Regions from separate parts of the Treponema primitia ZAS-2 genome, predicted to be linked through region 2. Evidence: riboswitches for the same ligand, from Rfam matches in the RefSeq annotation. Region 2 holds a riboswitch; the other holds the start of a gene.
What was found. A riboswitch is a leader RNA that binds a small molecule or an ion and turns the genes downstream of it on or off. The one in region 2 is predicted to bind cobalamin.

Region 1 (3,409 bases), 1.4 Mb from region 2:
AGTAGGCTTTTCCGAGGCGGACGGCGGTGGCGCGGTACGAAGCCTACTCTATGCGCTTATGAAAAAAGAAGACGGCGAAGCGGATCAATATCAAATAATAGGGCGCACCGGGAACGGCTTGACAACGGAACAGAAGAAATCCCTTTACAGCCGCCTTATGGCGCAGAAAATTCCGTCAAATTATGTGGAAGTTGATTCAAATCATGCGGCGTTCCACCTTGTTAAACCTGAATTGGTAGTAGAACTGTCTGTCAATGATGTACTCACCGAAAATGCCGCAGGGCTAATCCGTAATCCCCTGCTTGCTTTACAGAAAAGCGGCCTGAACAAAATCGGCGCCGCCCCCGGCTATAGTTTTGTATCCGCAGTTATTGAGCGGTTCCGGGATGACAAGAAAGTAAACCCTGTTGATCTGCGCCTGTCCCAAATTCCGGTACAAACCGCGCTGTCCCCAACAGTTATGTCGTTGCCCACCGAAACTGCGCCCTCAAAAGTACTGTTCCGGCGGGTGTATAAAAAGGAATCATCCTCTATGATGGTACAAAAATATGTAGTATGGCGTACAAATAAAGGGGGAACGCCGGATTATCCATCCTTTGTTTTTTCGTATACCAATTTTAGCGCAGGCCGTGCAGAACCTCTGTCCATCGAGGTACGTATATCGGAAAGCGAAGAACAAATCATGGCTCTATGCCGGCGCTGTATCGAAAAAGAGGTAAAGACCGGATGGATGCAGATTGGGTAATAGCGACAAAGGAAACGGGGGAGTTTCACCCCGCTTCCTTTGTGATATATTAATAAAACTATATTGATATTTTTTTATGTCTGTTGTTTTTTACAAGGACATTTTCACTGCACAAAAAACTTCAGGCGGCCTTTTTTTTAAGTGACAGCCAGTACAGCAAGCCCACCATGCCTGCGCCACCTACGATATTGCCCAGAGTTACCGGGAGGAGGTTTTTGTAAAAGAAAGTTCCCCAGTTAAGATTTGCCAAAGCATCTGCCGCTACATGGGAAGCTTCCACCCAGGCCGGGTTCGCTTTTGCCCAGATACCCGCAGGAATATAATACATATTGGCTACCGAGTGCTCGAACCCGGAAGTGATGAACAAACAGATGATGAAAAAGATAGCCAGGATTTTGCCGGTCAGGTCTTTGGAGCCGTAGGAAACCCATACAGCCAGACACACCAGCCAGTTACACATGATCCCTAAGAAAAATGCCGAGTGGAAAGGCAGAGCCGTCTTATATGCGGCGATCTTGATAGTCTGGCCGCCAAGAACATTGGCACCGCTGTTAAAGAGCCCGGATTCCTTCATCATGTAGGCAATGAACAGACTCCCGATGAGGTTGCCGATGTAGACCACCAGCCAGTTGCACAACAGTTCCCGGACCTTGATCTTCCGGTCCAGGGCAGCCACGGCGATCAGGGTGTTGCCGGTAAACAATTCGCCCCCGGCCAATACCACCAGCATCAGCCCGGTACCGAACACCGCGCCGGCCAACACTTTACCAAGCCCGTAGGTGTTCGGGTCCGCAAAGAGGTTGAAGGCAGCCATGTTGGATCCCTCGGAGGCAAATGCAATAAAGACTCCCGCCAGGAATGCCAGGATTAGTTCCTGAAACAGGTTTCGTCGGACCTTGGTGACCCCGGCATCGCTGGTGTACGCTAAGATTTCAGCAGGTGAACGTGCTTCCATAGATAATACCCCTTTAAAAAAATAGTTTAAAAAAAACCTCTGCCTTCCACAAGCGGAGAGGAATGCAAGAAGACAGAGGCCAAGGAACAAAGAAATTGCGCGTTCTGCATTGCCCGACCGGACCACCCGTGCCAGACTCCATTCCTATAAAAACCGAAAAACAGGGCACAGCCATGGTGATGGATATGCACACATCCTCCCTGGATAGGAAAAAAACAAAAAACAGGCTGTTATAAAGAAACAACTTTTCAGACTAACCCACGAGCCTTAAAAAAAACGCAACCATATATCAAAGTCTCCTGGCTTATGGGCTCCGGCTACTCACCGGACATTTCCATCGGCCTTCCCAGTCGGATTTTAGTCTGGCCAGTGACCGTTAATGATGGAAAACCCACTCACAGTTACGGGATAGCGGAGGAATCTCAGTCAATACCGATCACCTCCCTTCCTTTGAAATATACTAACTGAAATCTACAGTAGCCCTGCCATTCTGTCAAGCGGAATTTTTCTTGTTGAATTTTTCTTGTTTTGATTGATTTTTTGGATTGTTTCTTATTTATGGTATTATTTTTACAGTGCTTGTCCCGCTTCAGTACGGCTGATCCTTAGATGATACCAGCTATTCCCCTGGCTATTCATTCCCGCTTCTATTGACCGCAGCCCATGCTACCCGGAGCATTAGGCGAACGCCATCATTCCTCTGTGAGGAGAAAAGTACGTACAGTTGTCACCCAATCTTTGTTTTTTGAAAAAAAACGTCCCCGTAATTGCTTACGAGGACTAGAAATACCTTTGAGCCGCGCCTGATTCGAACAGGCGACCCACGCCTTAAAAGGGCGTTGCTCTACCTACTGAGCTAGCGGCCCGGGTTCAAGTACTTTACCCGGTTACACAGGTAAAAGTCAAGGCTCTGAAAGGGAATTTTCCGGCATTTTTGGAAGCGCCACCGCGTCAAAGTGGGTATCCGGAGGCGCCGGTTCCAGGATGCGGCAGCGAAGGACGCTTCCCGGGGAAAGGGGCGGCTGATCCGCCTCCAGGGGTAATTTCAAATGTAAGTAATTTTCTGATAAAGCGCTTACAAAAGAAGTACACCCTTGAGATTCCATAGTGACAGGGCTTTCCTCCACAATGGCATCCACGGTTTTTCCGGCCTGGCGGCTGATGTAGGCGGCGCGGCCTTGGCGGGCCAGGGCGATTAGGGCTTCCACCCGGCTGACCGCTTCCCGCTCGGGGATATGGTCCTTGAAAGCGTAGGCTGGTGTGCCGGGACGGGGGGAATAGGGGAAGGCGTGGATCCAGGCAAAGTCGGCTTTTTGGCAAAGTTCACGGGTTTTCTCAAATTCAGCGGGGGTTTCTCCGGGAAAGCCTGTGATGATGTCGCAGGCCAGGAAGGGGTCGTCCCGCAGGGACCGGAGGCGGCGGATGGCGCTTTCCACGGCTTCCGGACCGTAGGGGCGGCGCATACGCTCCAGGACCAGGGGGCTGCCGGACTGGACCGACAGGTGAAAATGGGGACGTATGCGATCATGGGCCAGGACCCGGAGAAAAGGCTCGGTCAGACAGTCCGGTTCAAGAGAGGAAAGGCGAATTGCGATGGTCCGGGTATTTGCCAGAAGGTACTCCAGCAAGTCCCCCAGACTTGTACTCTGGGAACCTGTATTCGCCTCGTACTGGTTGAGGTTTACCCCGGTGAGTACCGCTTCGCCATG
Region 2 (3,409 bases):
TAGTTGAAGGAAGCCCCACTGGTTTGAATATTCTGCGCCTATATTAAAACTGGCCGAATATTCAGGGTCCAGATCCAGAGTGGGAATAATATGATACGGGTCTGAGCCGGTATTGGTATAGTCCCGATAGAGTTCGTTAAAGGCAGGAGCCCGATAACCCATACCTGCACCGCCGAGCACACGGAAGCCATCAAAAAAATAGTACATCCCCGACAGTTTTGGTGCTGCCATAAAACCGAATTGGGAATTCCGTTCTACCCTGACGCCCCCAAGCAGGGAATATTTGTCTTCCCTGAACCATTCGGCCTGAAAGAAAATTGCTTCCTTGTCTATAGCCGCAGTATCAGTAAATTCGAAATGTTCCATAGTATTATAGGCTACCTCAAGGCCTCCGGTAAAAAGGAAATTTGGGAGCCCTTCATACACAGCCTGTGCATCCAGGACAGCGAGGTTTTCATTCTCGTGTTTCTTTCCGGTAGTCCAGGTATCGGTACGTTTTTCATAGGCATCATTATCTCGTTGGTAGAAAGTATCGTAAAGCTTTACCGTAAGGTTTGTGTTTTCAAGGGGCATAAAATCCATTTCAACGTATCCGCCGGTCCGCAAATACTCGTTCTGTGCCAGAGAAAGGTTTTTAGTCCGGCTGTTTCTACTCCAATCACCGGTCTGCATCTGCATAAAGGAAGCGCCAAAGCGCAGTTCGGAGGTATCTCCCAGGGGAATAGCCGTATCAAGACTGCCGCCGCCCTGATAATACTCGGGCAGGATCGAGACATCCTCATCTTCCCCATAGTAAAATGCTCTCCGGCTGCCTTCCAGGGTCAGCAAGTTTCGCAGGGGACCGATGGAAAATCCCGTAGTAACCGTGGCATCCTGTTCCCGAAGGGGATCAAAATCATCAAAGGGGTCCGGTTTGGCGGAAGTTTTTGGGTCGTCATAGGCAAAAAGAAAGCGATTTTGCAGGGATGTTGAGAGAGAAAAAGTCTCTTGAGGCTTTTTAGTAATAATATTTATTACCCCCCCTATGCTTTCAGAGCCATAGAGGGCGGACTGGGGACCCCGGACTATCTCAATGCGTTCCACATCCCCTGCGGGTATGGTTGCACCCCTGAGCCGCTGGCTTGTCCTCCCGGCAATCCGCCTGCCGTTTACCAGATAGAGTATTCGGCCCTGGTCCATGCCCTGGAGCATGACATAGTCGCCCATGGCGCCGCTCCAATACATAAGCCCATAGTCGTCAAGCACATCCCCTACAGTAGCGGCGCCGGAATTTCCGATTTCCTCTGCGGTGATGACCTCGGTCGCCACCGGTGAATCTTTCAGACGCTTTTCGGCACCCGTTCCTGTGACGGTGATATCCTCAAGCTGATGAATTGGCTGGATGTTTTCTTCAGCGGCCAAAGAAGCCCCAAAACCAATGCACAGAACTGCTGCTATTTGAAAAGAAAAACGCATCTTTCCTCCTCGGGAATTTATCTGACCCAAGGAGGATAAGGAAAAAGGTGCAAGAACCGGAAAACGGCTTTTACCCTAACGTCCTTCCTTCGAGGGTTCAGGTAATAAGCACAAGGACCGTCTCCCGGCTTCCGGCTCGTTAGTCCGGTTACGATGGCGGGACCGCTACGGATTCTCACCGTATTCCGATATCCCTGTGCGGGAATTACCATACTCCGGATATTCTGTGCCGTCAAGTCCGAATATTTCAAAATTGAAAAATTATAAAAAAGTTGAAAATTTCTATTGACAAACCATTCCGCATCATACAATAATATAAAAGATATTGGGGAAGTTGGGTGAAAGTCCCACGCAAGTGCGTTACCGTTATAGCCGGGGTACCAAGGTTGTATTTCTTTGCGCAAACCAAGGAATATGAAATGTATTTCATAAGCCATGGTGCGGTGCGCCATGGCTTTTTTATGGCAGCCCACATGACTTACGGTGCTATTTGCCCCAATATACACCAATGGAAATTCGGGAAATTGTTTCCCTGAGATTCTTGCAAGGAGCGAATAGTATGAAAAGTTTCACGAGAACAGGAGTAGTTTTCGCACTACCCCTGTTAATCACCCTTCTCCTTCCGGCTTGCGCGGGGAACTTCGTTGCACGTAGTGGCAGTTCAAAAGCTGCGGTGGGGGAGAAAAAACCGGTTGTCCTGGTGGTCAGTTTCGGCACTAGTTACAATGATACCAGGGCAAACACTATTGGGGCCATTGAAAAAGCTATTGCCGCCGCGTACCCGAACTATGAGCAGCGCCAAGCCTTTACCAGCCAGATCATCATAGATAAGCTGCGCAAGCGGGATGGACTTCAGATTGACAATATCACTGAGGCCATGAACCGACTTAAGGCTGACGGGGTAAAGGAACTGGTGGTCCAGCCTACCCACGTCATGAACGGCCTTGAATATGACGAGATGCAGGAGGCCATCAAGCCTTTTAGTAAAGATTTTACTAAACTCAGCTACGGTCTGCCCCTGCTCATCTCCGACTCGGATTATACCGAAGTGGTCAATATTATAACGAACGATACAAAACAGTACGCTGCAGACGATACCGCCGTTGTTTTCATGGGCCACGGTACAGAGCATGAAGCAAATGCTACCTATTCAAAACTAGATACCCTGTTAAAAGCCAAGGGCTTCAGCCGATATATCATCGGTACCGTGGAAGCCACACCTTCCCTGGACGACGTCATTGCCCAGGTAGACGCATTGAATGTTAAAAAAGTAGTATTATTCCCCTTTATGATCGTCGCCGGGGACCATGCCAATAATGATATGGCCGGAGATGAGGAAGATTCCTGGAAAACGATCCTTGAATCCAAGGGCTATACGGTACGGGCGGTATTGCGGGGTCTCGGTGAATATCCGGGGATCCAAGCCATGTTTGTACGCCACGCCGGAGATGCCATAGGTAATTCGTGAGAATTCAACAGCCCTTACTGTTACTGTGGATTGGCTGCCTCTTTTTTCTGTTAAATTCCTGTAACAAGGGGAGGGATACTGCTCTCTCCCCATCTCAGGAAAACGCCATTAGTTTTATTGATGACGATGGAAAAGCGGTCAGTCTGGATGAAAAGCGGCGGCGGATCATTTCCCTGTATTCCGCCCACACGGAGAACCTTTTCGCCATAGGGGCGGGAAATAGCCTTATCGGCGGCCATACTACCTGTACCTGGCCGCCCGAAGCGGCTTCCTTTGCGGTTTACGATTACAACGGCGACCCAGAGTATATCATCGCTGCGGAACCGGATCTGGTGCTGATCCGCCCCTTTATCCGCAGGCGCAGTCCCGGCTACATCGCGGAAATTGAAAAGGCAGGGATACTTGTGGTATCCCTGTACCCGGAAAATTTTGAAGATTTTGACGGATATATAAAAAAACTGGCCCTGCTTACCGGTACAGAGGAGG

Region 1: it holds a riboswitch for cobalamin, as region 2 does, so the genes downstream of both, TREPR_RS10505 (formate/nitrite transporter family protein) here and TREPR_RS16570 (TonB-dependent receptor plug domain-containing protein) in region 2, are expected to answer to the same signal.

What each region holds. Positions count from the first base shown of each region.
Region 1 is NC_015578.1:2,400,694-2,404,102, forward strand. It holds gene TREPR_RS10500 (ATP dependent DNA ligase) at 1-745, shown strand, start outside; gene TREPR_RS10505 (formate/nitrite transporter family protein) at 867-1,700, opposite strand; cobalamin riboswitch at 1,973-2,188, opposite strand; tRNA gene TREPR_RS10510 (tRNA-Lys) at 2,494-2,566, opposite strand; gene mtaB (tRNA (N(6)-L-threonylcarbamoyladenosine(37)-C(2))-methylthiotransferase MtaB) at 2,603-3,409, opposite strand, start outside.
Region 2 is NC_015578.1:3,813,320-3,816,728, forward strand. It holds gene TREPR_RS16570 (TonB-dependent receptor plug domain-containing protein) at 1-1,455, opposite strand, end outside; cobalamin riboswitch at 1,554-1,683, opposite strand; adenosylcobalamin-variant (AdoCbl-variant) riboswitch at 1,767-1,846, shown strand; gene TREPR_RS16580 (sirohydrochlorin cobaltochelatase) at 2,015-2,923, shown strand; gene TREPR_RS16585 (ABC transporter substrate-binding protein) at 2,920-3,409, shown strand, end outside.